Regions from separate parts of the Nonomuraea sp. NPDC003214 genome, predicted to be linked through region 1. Evidence: riboswitches for the same ligand, from Rfam matches in the RefSeq annotation. Region 1 holds a riboswitch; each other region holds the start of a gene.
What was found. A riboswitch is a leader RNA that binds a small molecule or an ion and turns the genes downstream of it on or off. The one in region 1 is predicted to bind thiamine pyrophosphate.

Region 1 (5,679 bases):
AGTTGGGCCGGAACCCGCCGCCCTTGCCCCGCCCGCGCGGCGGGGGCGGCGGCGCGGCCGGCACCTCGGCGCGCGGCTGGATCAGCGTGTGCGCGGGAGCGGCGGCGGGCGGCATCGTGGACGGCATCGGGTGCGGCCTGGAGTGGGCGCCGGATGCGCGGCCGGGCTCGCTCAGCCGGGGCAGCGTGCGGTGCGCCTCGACGGCCGCCACCAGCATCGCGGTCGCGTCGGCCGGGCGGTCGTGCGGCTCGCGGGCCGTGGCGTGCGCCACCAGCGCGTCGATCTGCGGCGGCACGTCGTGGATCAGCGACGACGGCGCCGGGACCGTGTCGTGGACGTGCCGGTAGGCCACCGACATGGGCGTCTCGCCGTCGTACGGCTGCCTGCCGGTGACCAGCTCGAACAGCATGATGCCCGCCGCGTAGACGTCGCTGCGCACGTCGGCGCCGCCGGTCGTCACCTGCTCGGGCGACATGTAGCCGATCGTGCCGATCATCACGCCGGTGCGCGTCTGGTTGGTCGCCTCGATCGCCCTGGCCAGGCCGAAGTCCACGACCTTGACCCGGCCGTCGGCGGTCAGCAGCACGTTCTCGGGCTTGACGTCACGGTGGACCATCCCGGCCTGGTGGGCCGCGCCGAGCGCCGCCAGCACCGGGATCATGATCTCCAGCGCCTCGCGGGCCGGCAGCCGGTCGCGCTCGCGCAGGATGTCACGCAGCGTCTTGCCCGGCACGTACTCCATCGACAGATAGACCACGTCGGTGTCGGTGCCCTGGTCGAAGACGTGCACCACGTTGGGGTGGGAGAGGCTGGCCACCGACTTCGCCTCGCCGATGAACCTGCGCACGAACGCCGGGTCGTCGGCGAGCGAGCGGTGCATGACCTTCAGCGCGACGGTCCGGTCCAGCCGGATGTCGAGCGCGAGGTAGACGGTCGCCATGCCGCCCCGGGCGATCCGGGACTCGACGCGGTAGCGTCCATCGAGCAGCCGGCCGACCAACGGGTCGGCAGTCGTCGTGTCCACCCCGCTGAGTTTACGGGCGTTTCGCACCCGGGAGGGCCTGACCATCCGAAACCGATGCCGACCCGTGCCCCGCCCGGCCCCTCACGTGCCGCGCCGTCGCACAGGCCACCCCGGCACCGGCCCCGGAGAGCCGGTGCGCCCCCGGCAGACGGGAAGGACGTCCCGTCAGGGGGTCAGCGGGGAGGACGCTTCGGCGTAGCGGCGGCGCGGGATGCGCCCCGCCTGCCGCGCCATGCGGCCCGCGCGGACCGCCTCGCGCATCGCCGCCGCCATCAGGTCGGGCCGCTGGGCCCGCGTCACGGCGGTGGCCAGGAGCACGGCGTCGCAGCCCAGCTCCATCGCCAGCGCCGCGTCACTGGCCGTGCCGATGCCCGCGTCCAGGATGACCGGGACCCCGGCCGCCTCGACGATCAGCTCGATGTTGTGCGGGTTGCGGATGCCCAGCCCGGAGCCGATCGGCGCGCCCAGCGGCATCACCGCCGCGCACCCGGCCTGCTCCAGCCGGCGGGCGAGCGCCGGGTCGTCGCCGATGTACGGCAGCACGGTGAACCCGTCGGCCACGAGCCGCTCGGCCGCGTCGAACGTCTCGATCGGGTCGGGCAGCAGGGTCCGCTCGTCGGCGATGACCTCCAGCTTGACCCACGAGGTGCCCAGCGCCTCCCGGGCGAGCCGGGCCGTCAGCACCGCGTCGCCCGCGGTGAAGCAGCCCGCCGTGTTGGGCAGCACCTTGATGCCGCGCTCGCGCAGCACGTCCAGCACCGAGCCGCGGGCGGCCGGGTCGAGCCGCCGCATGGCCACCGTCGTCAGCTCGGTGCCCGACGCGGCCAGCGCCTGGTCCAGCACCTCCAGCGACGGCGCGCCGCCGGTGCCCATGATGAGCCGGGAGGAGAACTTCTCCCCAGCGATGATCAGGTCATCCACCTTGCACCGCCGTCAGCACCTCCACGCGGTCGCTGTCGCGCAGCGCCGTCGTCTCCCACGCGCCGCGCGCGACGACCTCGTCGTTCACGGCCACCGCGACGCCGGTGGTGGCGGTGGTCAGGGTCTGTACGGCCTGCGCGACGGTCATGCCGTCAGCCACGTCGTGCGTACTTCCGTTGATCAGCAATTTCATGAAATATCCCGAAATCTAGCGGGTGAGCACAGGGACGCGAGGTCGCCCTCCTCGCCCTGCAGGATCGCGGCCGTGAGCGGGGCCATCAGCACCCCGCCCCGGAAATGCCCCGTGGCCAGCACCAGCCCCGGGGCCGAGCCGGGGCCGATGATCGGCAGGTTGTCCGGCGTGCCCGGCCGCAGCCCCGCCACCACGTCGGCGACCTCCAGCTCCGTCACCCCCGGGACCAGCTCCCTGGCGTCGCGCAGCAGCTCGTACAGCCCGCCGGCGGTCACCCGGGTGTCGAACCCGAGCTCCTCCTGCGTGGCCCCCACCACGAGCTCCCCGTCGCCCCTGGGTACCAGGTAGACCGGCGTGCCGTGCACCATCCCGCGCACGCACCGGCCCAGCAGCGGCTCGGGGGAGCGCAGGCGCATGATCTGCCCCTTGACCGGCCGTACCGGAACGTCGGCCAGCCCGGCGCTCCACGCCCCGGCGGCCAGGACCACCCGCTCGCCGAAGATCTCCTCCCCGGACTCCAGGCGTACGCCGGTCACCCGGCCGCCCTCGCGCGACAGCCCGGCCGCGCGCTCCCGTACCAGCGGGACGCCCCGCCGCTCCAGGGCCACGAGCAGGGCGGCGGTGACGCGGCGCGGGTCCACCCACGCGTCGCCGGGCGCCAGCAGACCGCCGCGCACGGACGGCGCCAGCATCGGCTCCAGCCGCCGGCACTCGCGCCCGGTCAGCCGCTCCACCGGCAGGCCGAGCTTCTCCATGAACGCGGCCAGCTCCCCGAGCGCGGCCAGGTCGTCCCCGCCGAACGCCACGTCCAGCGTCCCGTCGGAGCGCAGATCCAGCACGTCCCGCCCCTCGGCCGGCACCCCGCCGAGCGCCGAGAGCCCCCCGAGCGGGTCAGCCCCCGCGGCGTCGCCGAAGGAGGGAGCCGCGCCGGGCCCGGAGGCGGCGGGACCGTCCTCACCCCCAGCCGCACCCCCGGCCGGACGGCCGGTCGGATGGCCGGTCGGCTCGCCGGCCCGTGGCGCACCGCCGGATCCCGCGGGAGGTCCGTCCAGGGAGGCGCCCCCGGAGGGCGGGGGTGCGCCGGTGGCGGTGGGGCCGCTCGTGCGGGCGCCGGTCCGTCCAGGGGGGAGGGCGGCGTCGACGGTGAGGTCGGCGGCGAAGGCGGGCCAGCGGCGCAGGGCGGCGATGCCGAGCCGGAGCAGCGGCTCCTCGGTGTAGGTCACCTCGCTGACCGGCGCCAGCATCCCGGCCGCGGCGTGGGAGGCGCCCGAGGCGGGGGCCGGGTCGACCACGGTGACGGCGCGGCCCGAGCGGGCCAGGCGCCAGGCGATCGACAGTCCGACGACTCCGCCGCCCACGATCACGTCCATGTCCGCTCCCTTCGCCGGCATGATCCGGATCAGGTGTCTTGCGGTCGAAGGCCCGGTGAAGCCTTCCTCTCAGCCCGGTTACGGCCGGACTCCCGCGCGTCTTACGTCCCCCAGCCTACGGCCTCGGTGCGACGCCGCGGCACCGCCCCCGTTATGGTCATGAACGTGAATCGCGTCGTGGTGGTGGGAGCGGGTCTTGCGGGCGTGCGCAGCGTCGAGGCGCTGCGGGCACGGGGGTTCGGCGGCCGGATCACGTTGATCGGCCAGGAACGGCACCGGCCCTACGATCGGCCGCCGTTGTCGAAGGCGGTGCTGCTCGGCTCGGCCGACTCCAGCTTCGTCGACTCCGACCTGGACGCGCTGGAGGTGGACTTCCGGCCGGGCGTCTCGGCCAAGTCGCTGCGTGCGGGCGTGGTGGAGACGACCGAGGGCGAGCTGGGCTACGACGGCCTGGTCATCGCGACGGGCGCGGAGCCGATCCCGCTGCCGGGTGACGGCCCGCAGCACGTGCTGCGCACGCTGGACGACTCGCTGGAGCTGCGGGCCCGCCTGGTGCCGGGCGCGCGGGTGGTGGTCGCGGGCGCGGGCTGGATCGGCGCGGAGGTGGCCACGGCCGCCCGCCGGGCCGGCTGCGCCGTCACCGTGCTGGAGGCGGGCCGGACCCCGCTGGCGCAGGCGGTCGGCGAGGAGATCGGCGCCCGCACGGAGAGCTGGTACGACGGCATCGACCTGCGGCTGGAGACGATGGTCGCGTCGGTCGACGAGGGCGGCGTGGAGCTGGTCGGCGGCGGGTTCGTGGAGGCGCACGTGGTCGTGGCGGGCATCGGCGTCCGCCCGGCCGTGGAGTGGCTGGCGGGCTCGGACGTCGACCTGCACAACGGCGTGGTCACGGACGAGCGGCTGCGCACGTCGCTGCCCGGCGTGGTGGCGGTGGGCGACTGCGCCGCCTGGTGGTCGCGCCGCTACGGCGCCCGGCTGCGCGTGGAGCACTGGGACACCGCGCTGAGCGCCCCGGAGGTGGCCGCCGCGACGCTGCTGGGCGAGGAGGCCGTGTACGATCCGGTCCCGTACTTCTGGTCGGAGCAGTTCGGCCACATGGTGCAGTACGCCGGCCACCACCCGGCGGGCGAGCGCCTGCTCTACCGGGGCGGGCCGGAGGGCAAGTGGTCGGCCTGCTGGCTGACGGCCGAGGGCGGGCTGGCGGCGGTGCTGGCCGTCGACCGGCCCCGCGACCTCGTGCAGGGCCGCCGGATCATCCAGGAGGGCCGTCGTCTGGACGCGGAACGCCTGGTAGATCCAGATGTACCCCTACGGGATTGTGTTGTTTGAGCAAGCGCGGCATGTGGTAGTTGTGGTTTCGTGACGCTTTCTGTTGCACAGATCGACCGGGAGACCGACCAGCTCGTTGACGAGTGGCTCACTCTCCCCGAAGTGGCCCAGCGCCTCGACCTCTCGATGGGACGGGCCAAGCAACTCCTCAAGGATCACAAGCTGCTCGGCGTGCGCCGCGGCAGCGGCGGGCCACAGGTGCCCGCGGTGTTCCTCGACGGAAAGGACGTGGTGAAAGGCCTTCCGGGCACGCTGACCGTGCTCCGCGACGCCGGGTACGACGATGTGGAGGCGCTGCGCTGGCTGTTCACCCCTGACGACTCGCTGCCGGGGTCGCCCGTCCAGGCGATCAAGGCCGGTCGTCACACCGAGGTCAAGCGCCGTGCCCAAGCCCTCGCTTTCTGACGCCCGCCTCTACCTGTGCACCGACGGGCGGCGTGACAGGGGCGACCTGGCCGATTTCCTCGACGCGGCGCTGGCCGGCGGCGTGGACATCGTCCAGTTGCGGGAGAAGGGCCTGGAGGCGCGCGAGGAGCTCGCGCTCCTGGAGGTCTTCCGCGACGCCTGCGACCGGCACGGCCGGCTGCTGGCGGTCAACGACCGGGCCGACATCGCCTTCGCCGCCCGGCCTGACGTGCTCCATCTGGGGCAGGACGACCTTCCGGTGACGGTCGCGCGAGAAATGCTCGGCGACGACATCGTCATCGGCCGGTCCACCCACTCCGCCGCCGAGGCTTCCGCCGCGGCGGTGGAGGAGGGCGTCGACTATTTCTGCTGTGGGCCGATCTGGCCCACGCCGACCAAGCCGGGCCGGCACGCGCCGGGCCCGTCGCTGCTCCGGC
Region 2 (5,679 bases), on a different contig from region 1:
TCGGCGATGCCCTCCGTCGCCACGATGGTCACGGGCCCGTACACGAAGGCGAACATCAGCCCGATCAGCAGCATCGACGGCACCATCGCGGCGTAGGTCCAGTCCATCCCGACGCCGAGGAACATCGCGAAGGCGACCACCCCCGACACCAGCCCGCCGAGGATCACCCGCGCGTTGCCGTAGCGGTTGACCAGCACCGGCGTGAGCGTCGGCGCGAGCAGCACGTCGGCGGCGGCGATGAGCAGCGCGAGCCCGGTCTGGATGGGCGTCCAGCCGCGCAGCTCCTGGAGGTAGAGGGTGACGAGGAACTGGAAGCCCATGAACGAGGCGGTGAGCAGGGTGGCGACCACGTTCGCGCGCACGAGCGAGGCCGACCTGAACACGCCGAGGCGGACCAGCGGGTCGGCCGAGCGGCGTTCGATCGCGGTGAACGCCGCCAGCAGTGCGAACGCGCCGGCGAACGCGGCGACGGTCCAGCCCCAGCCCTCGCCCGGGTGCTCCAGCCGTACGACGCCGTAGACCAGCAGCATCATGCCGCCGGTCATCGTGACCGCGCCCGGCACGTCGAAGCGGCCACCGGCGGGACGCGGGACGGCCGGCTCCTTGATCAGCACGACGGCGGCGAGCAGGATGACGGCGGCCAGGATCACCGGCGCGAAGAACACCCAGCGCCAGCCCACCGCCGTGAGCAGGCCGCCGATGACCAGGCCGAGCGCGAACCCGGCGGCGCCCGTACCGGCGTAGACGAGCAGCGCCTTGTTGCGCTGCCTGCCCTCGGCGAACGACGTGGTGATCAACGAGAGCCCGGCCGGGGTCATGAACCCGGCGGCCACCCCGGTCACGAACCTGGCGACCAGCAGCACCCAGCCCTCGTTCGCGAACCCGCCGAGCCCGGAGAACACCAGGAACACCGTCAGCCAGAACAGGAACATGCGCCGCCTGCCCAGCAGGTCGGCCGCCCGGCCGCCGAGCAGCGTGAAACCGCCGTAGCCGAGCACGTACGCGGTGACCACGCCGCTCAGCACGCTCGTGGAGACGCCGAGGTCGGCGCGGATGGCGGGCAGGGCGACGTTCAGCATGGCAACGTCGACGCCCTCAAGGAAGATCGTTCCGCACAGCACCAGCAGCACGCCCAGCGGGCGGCCTGTCAGCCGTTCGGATGCACGCATGATCAAACTCCAGTAGTGGTTACGTTCTCGCATGTCGGTTATCTCTTGTAACCGTCAGAATCATGCGGCAGCATGGATCGACATGGAAGACGGCACTTTGAAGTCACCTGGTTACGTCGACAGCACCACCACCGACGCCGACTTCGACGTCCGCCACTGGGACGCCCGCGAGGGCTGCGAGGTCAGGCAGATCCTCGACCGCGTCGCCGACAAGTGGTCACTGCTGGTCATCGCCATGCTCGACTGCGAAAGCCTGCGCTTCTCCCAGCTCCGCCGCGAGATCGACGGCGTCAGCCAGCGCATGCTCAGCGTGACCCTGCGCAAGCTCGAACGCGACGGCCTGGTCAGCCGGACCGTCCACCCGGTGGTGCCGCCCCGGGTCGACTACGCGCTCACACCGCTCGGCCGCACCCTGCACGAGACCATCAAGGCCCTGGTGACCTGGACCGAGAACCACCAGCAGGAGATCGCCGAAGCGCGTGCGGCCTACGACGCGAGGCACGGGATGATGGAGGCATGACGGTTCCAGAAGTCGAGGCACGTGACGTCCCCGAAGGCGCCTACCTGCTCGACGTGCGCGAGCAGAACGAATGGGACGCGGGCCACGCCCCCGAGGCGGTCCACATCCCGATGACGCAGATCCAGGCCCGCGTCGAGGAGGTCCCCGCCGACCGCCAGGTCTACGTCGTCTGCCGGGTGGGCGGCCGGTCGTTCCAGGTCGCCGCCTGGCTCAACCAGATCGGCCGCGACGCGGTCAACGTCGACGGCGGCATGCAGGCATGGGCTCACGACAAGCGCCCCATGGTCAGCGAAACAGGACAGACTCCCTTCGTAGCCTGAAAACTGGCATAATGCGCGGCGGAAAATTACACAACGCGGGAGCTCGGGGCGTACCGGGCTGAGAGGGTGACCGAGGCCGTCGCCGACCGCATGAACCTGTCCGGGTAATGCCGGCGTAGGGAGCAGTGCGATGGCGCATGACGTCCGCGACGACGAAGTCCCTCTCACTCTTGAAGGGGCCGCCCCCAAAACCCTCGGAGTCCTCGACCAGGGAGCCCTCTGGGCCAACCTGGCCGTCAGCCTCCTGGGGTTCTCGGGCGCCCTGTTCCTGCTCGACCCGCTGGGCAACGCACCGCTCAGCCTGACCGCCGCGCTGGCCGCCGCCGTCGTCGGCAGCCTGATCGGCACCGCGATGGTCGGCCTGTCGGCCATCCCCGGGACCCAGACCGGCCAGCCCGCGATGGTGCTGCTGCGCGGGCTGTTCGGGGCCCGGCTCTCGTACGTGCCGACCGTGCTCAACATCATCCAGATGATCGGCTGGGGGGCGTTCGAGCTCTGGGTCATCTCCCAGGGCGCGATGGCCGTCTTCGGCGACACCGTTCCGTACGCGGTGTGGGTGATCGTCGCCGGGGTGCTGACCACGGCGCTGACGATCTGGCCGCTCGGCGCCATCAGGCTGCTGCGGCGCTACATCACGGCCCTGGTGATCGTGGCGCTGATCTGGTTCACGTTCCAGTTCCTGGGTGACGCGCCTCCGCAGAGCGGCGGGTCCTGGACCGCGTTCGCGCCGGCCGTCGACTACGTGATCGCGCTGTCGGTGTCGTGGGTGCCGCTGGCCGCCGACTTCGCCAGGCACTCGCGCTCCAGCCGGGCCGCCTTCACCGGCGTCGTCGGCGGCTACACGCTCGCCCAGGTCGCCTGCCTGGGGCTGGGCGTCTACGCGGTGGCGATCGCCGGGGCCGCCGCCGTGCAGAACGACAGCACGGCCGTGTTCGGGCCGTTCGTGGCCGTGCCGCTGGGCGCGGTGTTCTTCGGCATCCTGGTGCTGCGCGAGGCCGACCAGTCGTTCGCGAACGTCTACTCGACCACGGTCTCGCTGCAGAACCTCATGCCCCGGGTGGACCGGCGGATCCTCAGCGTCGCCATCGGCGTGCTGACCGTCGCGATCGCGCTGGTGGTCGACGTGACCTCCTACGGCGCGTTCCTGGGCGTGATCGGCGCGGTGTTCGTGCCGATGTTCGCGGTGCTGGCCGTGGACTACTTCCTGCTCGGCGGCGCCACCCGGTGGAACACCGCCGAGGACGCCCCGGCCCGCTGGTCCATGCTGGCGCCGTGGGCGCTCGGCTTCGCCGCCTACTGGCTGACGACCTCCACGCCCACGGTGGAGCAGTGGGACGGCCTCTGGGCCGCCGTGCGAGAGGCGATCGGCTTCGAGCGGCAGCCGTGGATGAACGGCGCGCTCGGTGCCGCCCTCGTGGCGGCCCTGGTGACGCTGGCGCTCGGCGCGATCAGGCGGCGCGGCGCTCGACGTTGAGCAGGTGGCGCTTGGCGGCTTCGCCCCCGGCGTAGTCGCCGAGCCCGCCGTCGTCACGCACCACTCGGTGGCACGGCACCACCACGCACACCGGGTTGGCGCTGAGCGCGTTGCCGACCGCGCGCAGCGCGCGCGGCCTGCCGATCAGCTCGCCGATGCTCTCCAGCGTCGTGGTCGTCCCGTACGGCACCGCCATCGTCTTCTGCAGCACCGTGCGTGCGAAGGGGGTGGCGAGGGCCAGGTCGACCGGCGTGGCGAAGGCCCGCAGCCGCCCCGAGAAGTAGGCGTCGAGCTCGCGGCGCACCGGGTCGAGCCGTCTCGGGTTGGGGGCGATGTGCCGGCCCACGTGGTTGGTGACGCGCTCGTACACGTCCTGCTCGTCCTCGAAGCTGCACGAGATGATGCCGCGGCCCGTCACCGCGATGATCATCCGCCCGACCGCGCCGTCGTACGTGCCGAACGCGACATCGGGCGGCCCGTCGCCTCGATAGGTGGCGGAGGTCACCCGCAACAGGGCGTCGATGTCGTCCGACATGCCTTCACCCCCTGTTGGAAACGCCGTGACCGCAGCGTATCGGACGGATCGCCCGACAAGGCCGCCACGCCGGGGGCACTATGGAGTCGTGGGGGACGAATGGGCTGGGAGTGACGATGACATAGCCCGTGCCGTGCTCGACAGCTCGCCCAACGCCGTCGTGGTCCTCGACCGGGACCAGACCGTCCTGGTCTGGAACGCCGCGGCCGAGCGGCTCTTCGGCCTGACGGCGGCCGCGATGCTCGGCCGCCGGGCGCCGATCGTGCCGGACGAGCTGACCGCCGAGCACCACGCGGTGCTGGAGCGGGTGCGCACCGGCGGGCAGGTCTCGCTGCGCACCAAGCGCGTGCGCGGCGACGGCGAGGTGCTGGATGTCCGGGTCGACATCAGCGCGCTGCGCATCGGCAGCGCCGTCGCCGGTTACGTGTGCGTCCACCACCTGGTGCAGGCCGACGACGCCGCCAAGAACCGGATGGCCCGCCGCGCCCGGCTGGTGCGGCGGCTGACCGACGTGGTCGGCGACATCAACGCCGAGCTGGAGCTGCCCGCCGTGCTCGACCGGATCTCGGCCAGCCTGACCGAGCTCACCGGGGCCGACGCGGGCGGATTCGTGCTCATCGAGGGCGACCGGCTGCGGCTGGTCAGCACCTACCAGCTTCCCGACGTGCCCAAGGGCACCACCACCGACCTGCACAACAGCCTCGTCGGCAAGCTGCTGCGCACCGGCAAGACCGTGCTGCTGGAGTCGGAGGGGCTCGACAGCCTGGTCTGGTCCAGCCTCAAGGGCCTGCACACGGTCGCGCTCGGCCTGGCGGCCGTCGGCGGGCGGCCGTACGGGGCGCTGTACGCGCTGTTCGCCCGGCGCAAGCCCGGCCACCTGGAGCTGGAGCTGCTGGAGCTGCTGGCCGGGCACGCCGGCATCGCCGTCGGCAACGCGGTCGCCTACCAGGAGGCGGTGCGGCAGCGGGCCCACGAGCGGGCGGTGTTCGACGCCAGCGCCGACGGCATCGCCGTGCTCGACCGCGAGGGGCGGGTGCTGCGCTGGAACCCGGCCGCCGCCCGGCTGACCGCCGTCCCGGCCGAGGAGGCCGTGGGGCAGCCGCCGCCGTTCCCGCAGCCCGCCCCGGGCGAGAAGCTGACGGTCCAGCTCGCCGACGGGCGCTGGCTGGACGTGGTGGGCGCGCGCATCCAGGAGACCGGCGAGCTGGTCGTCGACTTCCGCGACGTGACCGCGGCCAAGGAGCTGGAGGAGGCCAAGGACCTGTTCCTGGCCACGACCAGCCACGAGCTGCGCACCCCGATCACGATCGTGCGCGGCTTCGCCAGCACGCTCGACTCCCGCTGGGACAAGCTGAGCGACGCCGAGCGCCGCTCCGCCGTGCACACGATCGCCGAGCGGTCCAGGTCGCTCGGGCAGCTCATGGACCACCTGCTGCTGGGCGCGCGGGCCGGCGCGGAGGAGCAGGTGGTCAGGGACGAGCCGTTCGACCTGGCCGAGCGGGTGCGCGCGGCCACGCTTGGCTTACCCGTGCTGTCCGACAGCCACCGGGTCGAGGTGAGCGTCGCCGACGGGCTGCCGCTCGCGATGGGCGACGCGCTGGCCACCGACATCGTGCTCGCGCAACTGCTGGAGAACGCGTTCAAGTACTCGCCGAAGGGCG
Region 3 (5,679 bases), on a different contig from region 1:
CGGTGGCGGCGCTCGGCGACGGGGTGACGGGCGTCGAGGTGGGCCAGGACGTGGTGGTGTACGGGCCGTGGGGGTGCGGCACCTGCCGCAACTGCTCAAGGGGCGCGGAGAACTACTGCACCCGGGCCCAGGACCTCGCCATCAAGCCGCCCGGCCTGGGCGCTCCCGGCGCCATGGCCGAGTACATGATCGTCGACGACGTCCGCCACCTGGTCCCGGTGGAGGGGCTGGACCTGGCGCAGGCGGCGCCGCTGACCGACGCGGGGCTCACGCCCTACCACGCGATCAAGCGGAGCCTGGCCAAGCTGGTGCCGGGCAGCACGGCGGTGGTCATCGGGACGGGCGGGCTGGGCCACATGGCGGTCCAGATCCTGCGGGCGATGAGCGCGACGCGGGTGATCGCGCTCGACATCAGCGAGGAGAAGCTGGAGCTGGCCAGGGAGATCGGCGCGCACGAGACCGTGATCTCCGACGAGGCCGCCGCCGGCCGGGTGCGGGAGCTGACCGGCGGGCTGGGCGCCGACCTGGTGCTGGACTTCGTCGGCATCCAGCCCACCGTGACGCTGGCGGGCGCGTGCGCGGGGGTGTGCTCGGACGTGACGATCGTCGGGGTGGCCGACGGCCGCCTGCCCGTCGGGTTCGGCAGCGGCCCGTACGAGATGGCGGTGTCGGTCCCCTACTGGGGCGGCCGGGACGAGCTCATCGAGGTGCTGGCGCTGGCCCGGTCGGGCGCCATCGGCGTGCGCGTGGAGCCGCACTCGCTCGACGAGGCGCCGCGCACGTACCAGCGCCTGCACGACAACGAGATCGTCGGCCGGGCCGTCATCGTCCCGTGAGGTCGCGCAGCTCGTGGCTGATCCGCATCGAGCAGAACCTGGGCCCGCACATCGAGCAGAAGTGCGCGTTCTTGGCGGGTTCGGCGGGCAGCGTCTCGTCGTGGAAGGCCCGCGCGGTGGCCGGGTCGAGCGACAGGTCGAACTGGTCCTCCCAGCGGAACTCGAACCGGGCGTCCGACAGCGCGTCGTCCCACGCCTGGGCCTGCGGGTGGCCCTTGGCGAGGTCGGCGGCGTGCGCGGCGATCTTGTACGTGATCACGCCGGTCTTGACGTCGTCCCTGTTGGGCAGGCCGAGGTGCTCCTTGGGGGTGACGTAGCAGAGCATCGCGGTGCCGTACCAGCCGATCATGGCGGCGCCGATGCCCGAGGTGATGTGGTCGTAGCCGGGCGCGATGTCGGTGACCAGCGGGCCGAGCGTGTAGAAGGGGGCGTCGTCGCAGATCTCGCGCTGGAGGTCGACGTTCTCCTTGATCTTGTGCATGGGCACGTGGCCGGGGCCCTCGATCATCACCTGGACGTCGTGGTCGCGGGCGATCCTGGTCAGCTCTCCCAGCGTGCGCAGCTCGGCGAACTGGGCCTCGTCGTTGGCGTCGGCGATCGAGCCGGGGCGCAGGCCGTCGCCCAGCGAGAACGACACGTCGTAGGCGGCGAAGATCTCGCACATGTCGGCGAAGCGCTCGTACAGGAAGCTCTCGCGCCCGTGGGCCACGCACCAGGCGGCCATGATGGAGCCGCCCCGGGAGACGATGCCGGTCTTGCGCCCGGCGGTCAGCGGGACGAACGCGTGGCGCACGCCGGCGTGCACGGTCATGTAGTCGACGCCCTGTTCGCACTGCTCGATCAGCGTCTCGCGGAACACCTCCCACGACAGCTCGGCCGCCTGCCCGCCGACCTTCTCCAGCGCCTGGTAGAGCGGCACGGTGCCGACCGGGACGGGGGAGTTGCGGATGATCCGCTCGCGGGTGGCGTGGATGTCGCGGCCGGTCGACAGGTCCATGATCGTGTCGGCGCCCCACCGGGTGGCCCAGGTCATCTTCTCGACCTCCTCGGCGATCGAGGAGGTGACCGCCGAGTTGCCGATGTTGGCGTTGATCTTCACGAGGAAGTTGCGGCCGATGATCATCGGTTCGGACTCGGGGTGGTTGACGTTGGCGGGGATGATGGCCCGGCCCGCGGCGACCTCCTGCCGGACGAACTCCGGCTCGACGCCCTCCCGGACCGCCACGAACTCCATCTCGGGCGTGATCGTCCCGGCCCGCGCGCAGCCCACCTGCGTGACGGGCCCGCCTGCGCGGGCCCGGATCCACTCCGCGCGCCTCGGCGCCAGCCCCCGGGCCAGGTCGACGGTGACCTCCGGGTCGGTGTACGGGCCCGAGGTGTCGTAGAGGCGGACGCGCTCGCCGTTGGACAGTCTGATCTCGCGCATCGGCACGCGGAGATCCCCGGTGTAGACCTTGGAAAAACGCGCGTCGCTCATCGCGCAACTCCCTTCGCCGGCATTACCCGGAGCAGGTTCTGGCGGTCGGCGGCTGGGCAGCCGTCCTCTCAGCCCGGTCGCACCGGGCTCCCGCGTTGGACCCGGTCAACGTAACCCGGCGAAGAAAGTCATGCAAGATCGGCTGAATTAGTGGCGGCCGTTTATGGCTCAGTCGAGGCCGAGTTCGCGGCGGGCGCGAGCGTAGCGGCGGCCGGGGGTGAGCGAGCCGGCCGACCAGGGCAGGATCTCCGGGACGCGGCGGCCGGCGTTCATGAGCAGGCTCTGGGCGCGCGCGTGGTGGCCGCCGTAGTAGAAGGCGGCGCCGAACAGGTGCATCGCCTCCACGGACCGGGGGTGCGGCCGGGGCCTGGCGTGCCAGGTGTCGACGGCGTCGATCAGCTCCTCGGCCACGTACGGGTCGCGGAAGTGCGATTCGAGCACCTCCTGGGCGTCGCGGCCCGAGGCGGCGATCTCGCTCCAGGCGACCTCGAAGTGGGCCAGCGGCAGCATCGCGGTGACGAGGTCGCCGGGGCGTGCGGTGGCCGCGGCGGTGCGGGCGAAGGCCAGCACCTCCTCGTCGGAGCCGTGCCACTTGCCGCACAGCGCCTGGGCGCGGGTGTAGTGCCCGGCGAACAGGCGCGGCGCGCGGCTGGTCAGCTCCTCCCACAGGCGGTCCAGCTCGTCCCGGTCGCCCAGTCCCATGGCCTGCCACTGCAGGACGTCCCACGGCACCGGGTCGGCAGGGTCCGCCTCGGCGGCCCGGCGCAGCGGCTCGGCGGCGGTGGCGAGCTGCTCGTGGAAACGGCCGGTGAGGTCGTCGCGCAGCTCCCAGGCGTGCTGCACCCGGGCCGCGCCCAGCCACAGCAGCGCGTCGGGGTCGTCGCCGGCCAGCTGCTCAAGCGCGTCGAGGTGCGCCTCGGCGGCCGTGGCGAGCTCGGTGACGCGCAGGGCGCGCAGCTCGTGGTCGTCGCGGGCCTGCCTGATCAGGTCCAGGCCACGCTCCAGCCGCCCGGCGCGGACGCGGCGCAGGGCGAGGTCCAGCGCGGGGTCGTGCCACGCCCTGCCCACCTGCATGCGGGAGGTCTTCTCCAGGACGAACGCGGCGGCGCGAAACACCTTGACCGGGATCACGGCTGATGAATATCGCGAAGTGTCGTGCCGGCGCAATGAGAAATACGCCATGTCGGATCATTGAGCTTATTAAGCTGCGGTTATATGGCACGACAATTGCTCTGGCCATTTTCAGCTTATCTCGGGGACGCCCGGAGGTATCCCGATGTGCGGTGAACCGCTGATGCCGGCCCCGGTGGCCGCCGCACTCGCCGAGTACCGGAGGCTGCGCGACAGTCACGGGCCGTGCTGGGGCGAGGAGCCGCTGGCGTACGTGACCCAGGCCTGGGGAGGATCCGGCGCACCGGCTCGGCGAGGTGGACGTGGACCGCGTCGTGCGTGACGCGCTCGGCGCCGACGTGCCCGACAACCTGCCCGCGCTCCGGCTGACGCCCGCCACACCAGCCCGGTCTACCTGGACGTGGCCGGCGGGCACGTGGCCAGGCAGGCGGACGTGCGCTGGTGCCTGGCCTGGCTGGACCGGCTGGCCGAGGTGGTGCGCGAGTTCGGCCGCTTCGACACCGAGGAGCAGTACGGCGACCACCTCGACCTGTACGAACGCGCCAGGAAGGTGTATCGGAGCCGGCTCCCCTGATCTGTGCTTTTTTGCCTGGAACGCTGCCGCAGATCATGTCGATGATCGGGCATGGACGGTGTTCTGCTCGGCAACAGCCCGCTGTTCGCCAGCTCGGATCTCGACGAGGTGCGGGAGCAGGTCGGACGGGTGTTCTGCCCGCACCGGCTGGACGTGACCGGCGACGCCGGGCTGCTGGCCGCCCGCTTCAACTCCGCACAGCTCGGCTCCGTGCGCGTCAGCTACCTCGACTACGGCGCCGAGGTGCGCATCGAGCCGGGCGAGCTGGAGTCGTTCTACCTGGTGCAGATCCCGATCGCCGGGCGCAGCCTGATCCGGTGCGGCGGCCAGGAGATCGTCTCGACGCCGGGGCTGGCCTCGCTGCCGTCGCCGACCGAGCGCCTGGACATGCGCTGGGGCGCGGGCTGCCCGCAGCTCATCGTCAAGTTCGACCGGCAGGCCGTGGAAGGCGCGGTCGAGCAGTTGCTCGGCGAGCCGGTCACCGAGCCGGTGGTGTTCGACCTGGGCGTGGACCTGACCGGCGCGTGGGGGCAGGGCTGGCGGGCGATGGCCGGGCTGCTCGTCGGCGCGGCCGAGACCGGAGGCGCGCAGCCGCTGGCCGCCGCCCATCTGGAGAACGCCCTGCTGTTCAGCCTCGTCACCACGCAGCCGTCCAACTACCTGGGCCGGCTGATCGCGCCCCGGCCCGCGGCGGTGCCCAAGGTGGTGCGCCGGGCGATGGCGTTCATCGACGAGCACGCCCACCTGCCGATCACCACCGGCGACGTGGCGCGGGCCGTGGCCGTGAGCGTCCGCTCGCTCCAGGAGGGCTTCCGCGCCCACCTCGGGATCACCCCGATGGCGCACCTGCGCGACGTGCGGCTGGCCCGGGTGCACGCCGAGCTGCTGGCGGGCGACCCGGCCCGGTGCACGGTGACCACGGTCGCCGCCCGCTGGGGCTTCCTCCACCAGGGCCGCTTCGCCGCCGCCTATCGCGACAGGTACGGCCGCGCGCCCTCGGCCACGCTGCGGCTGAGCTGACTCCGCGTCCAGCGGACGGGATCCGCGCTCAGCGGATGGCTCGGCCGGGGGGCCGGAAAATACCGTTCCCGGTATGCGAAAGATTCTGATCGTCGGCGCCGGGCAGTCTGGACTGCACCTGGCGCTCGGGCTGCTGAAGAACGGTTACGACGTCACCGTGGTCTCCAACCGGACCCCGGACGACATCCGCGACGGCCGGGTCATGTCGAGCCAGGCCATGTTCGGCACCACGCTGGGTCACGAGCGCGCGCTCGGCCTGGACCACTGGCCGCACTGCCCGCCCATCGACGGCATCCGGTTCGCCGTCGCGGGGCCCGACGGCGGCCAGGCGATCGGCTGGGCGGCCCGGCTGCGCGAGCCCGCCCGCAGCGTCGACCAGCGGGTCAAGATGCCCGCCTGGCTGGCGGAGGTCGAGGCGCTGGGCGGCCGGGTCGAGATCCGCGACGTGACGCCCGCCGACCTGGAGACCTACGCCGCCACGCACGACCTGGTCCTGGTGGCCGCCGGCAAGGGCAAGATCGCTTCGCTGTTCGAGCGGGACGCCGCCAGGTCCCCCTACGACGCGCCGCAGCGGGCGCTCGCGCTCACCTACGTCACCGGCCTGGCGCCCAGGCCGGAGCACTCGGCGGTGTGCTTCAACG

Region 2: linked by a shared signal. The riboswitch ahead of ACWDXC_RS26505 (purine-cytosine permease family protein) and the one ahead of ACWDXC_RS24155 (FAD-dependent oxidoreductase) in region 1 are both predicted to bind thiamine pyrophosphate.
Region 3: linked by a shared signal. The riboswitch ahead of thiC (phosphomethylpyrimidine synthase ThiC) and the one ahead of ACWDXC_RS24155 (FAD-dependent oxidoreductase) in region 1 are both predicted to bind thiamine pyrophosphate.

What each region holds. Positions count from the first base shown of each region.
Region 1 is NZ_JBSFSX010000007.1:457,281-462,959, reverse strand. Features, by position in the region: gene pknB (Stk1 family PASTA domain-containing Ser/Thr kinase) at 1-1,024, opposite strand, end outside; gene ACWDXC_RS24165 (thiazole synthase) at 1,190-1,945, opposite strand; gene thiS (sulfur carrier protein ThiS) at 1,938-2,138, opposite strand; gene ACWDXC_RS24155 (FAD-dependent oxidoreductase) at 2,135-3,508, opposite strand; TPP riboswitch at 3,498-3,614, opposite strand; gene ACWDXC_RS24150 (NAD(P)/FAD-dependent oxidoreductase) at 3,668-4,837, shown strand; gene ACWDXC_RS24145 (Rv2175c family DNA-binding protein) at 4,868-5,242, shown strand; gene thiE (thiamine phosphate synthase) at 5,220-5,679, shown strand, end outside.
Region 2 is NZ_JBSFSX010000008.1:313,419-319,097, reverse strand. Features, by position in the region: gene ACWDXC_RS26520 (MFS transporter) at 1-1,169, opposite strand, end outside; gene ACWDXC_RS26515 (winged helix-turn-helix transcriptional regulator) at 1,252-1,689, shown strand; gene ACWDXC_RS26510 (rhodanese-like domain-containing protein) at 1,686-2,009, shown strand; TPP riboswitch at 2,035-2,148, shown strand; gene ACWDXC_RS26505 (purine-cytosine permease family protein) at 2,140-3,483, shown strand; gene ACWDXC_RS26500 (methylated-DNA--[protein]-cysteine S-methyltransferase) at 3,458-4,018, opposite strand; gene ACWDXC_RS26495 (ATP-binding protein) at 4,152-5,679, shown strand, end outside.
Region 3 is NZ_JBSFSX010000008.1:241,677-247,355, reverse strand. Features, by position in the region: gene ACWDXC_RS26095 (NAD(P)-dependent alcohol dehydrogenase) at 1-836, shown strand, start outside; gene thiC (phosphomethylpyrimidine synthase ThiC) at 823-2,313, opposite strand; TPP riboswitch at 2,305-2,417, opposite strand; gene ACWDXC_RS26085 (hypothetical protein) at 2,482-3,444, opposite strand; gene ACWDXC_RS26080 (hypothetical protein) at 3,845-4,018, shown strand; gene ACWDXC_RS26075 (AraC family transcriptional regulator) at 4,070-5,038, shown strand; gene ACWDXC_RS26070 (styrene monooxygenase/indole monooxygenase family protein) at 5,112-5,679, shown strand, end outside.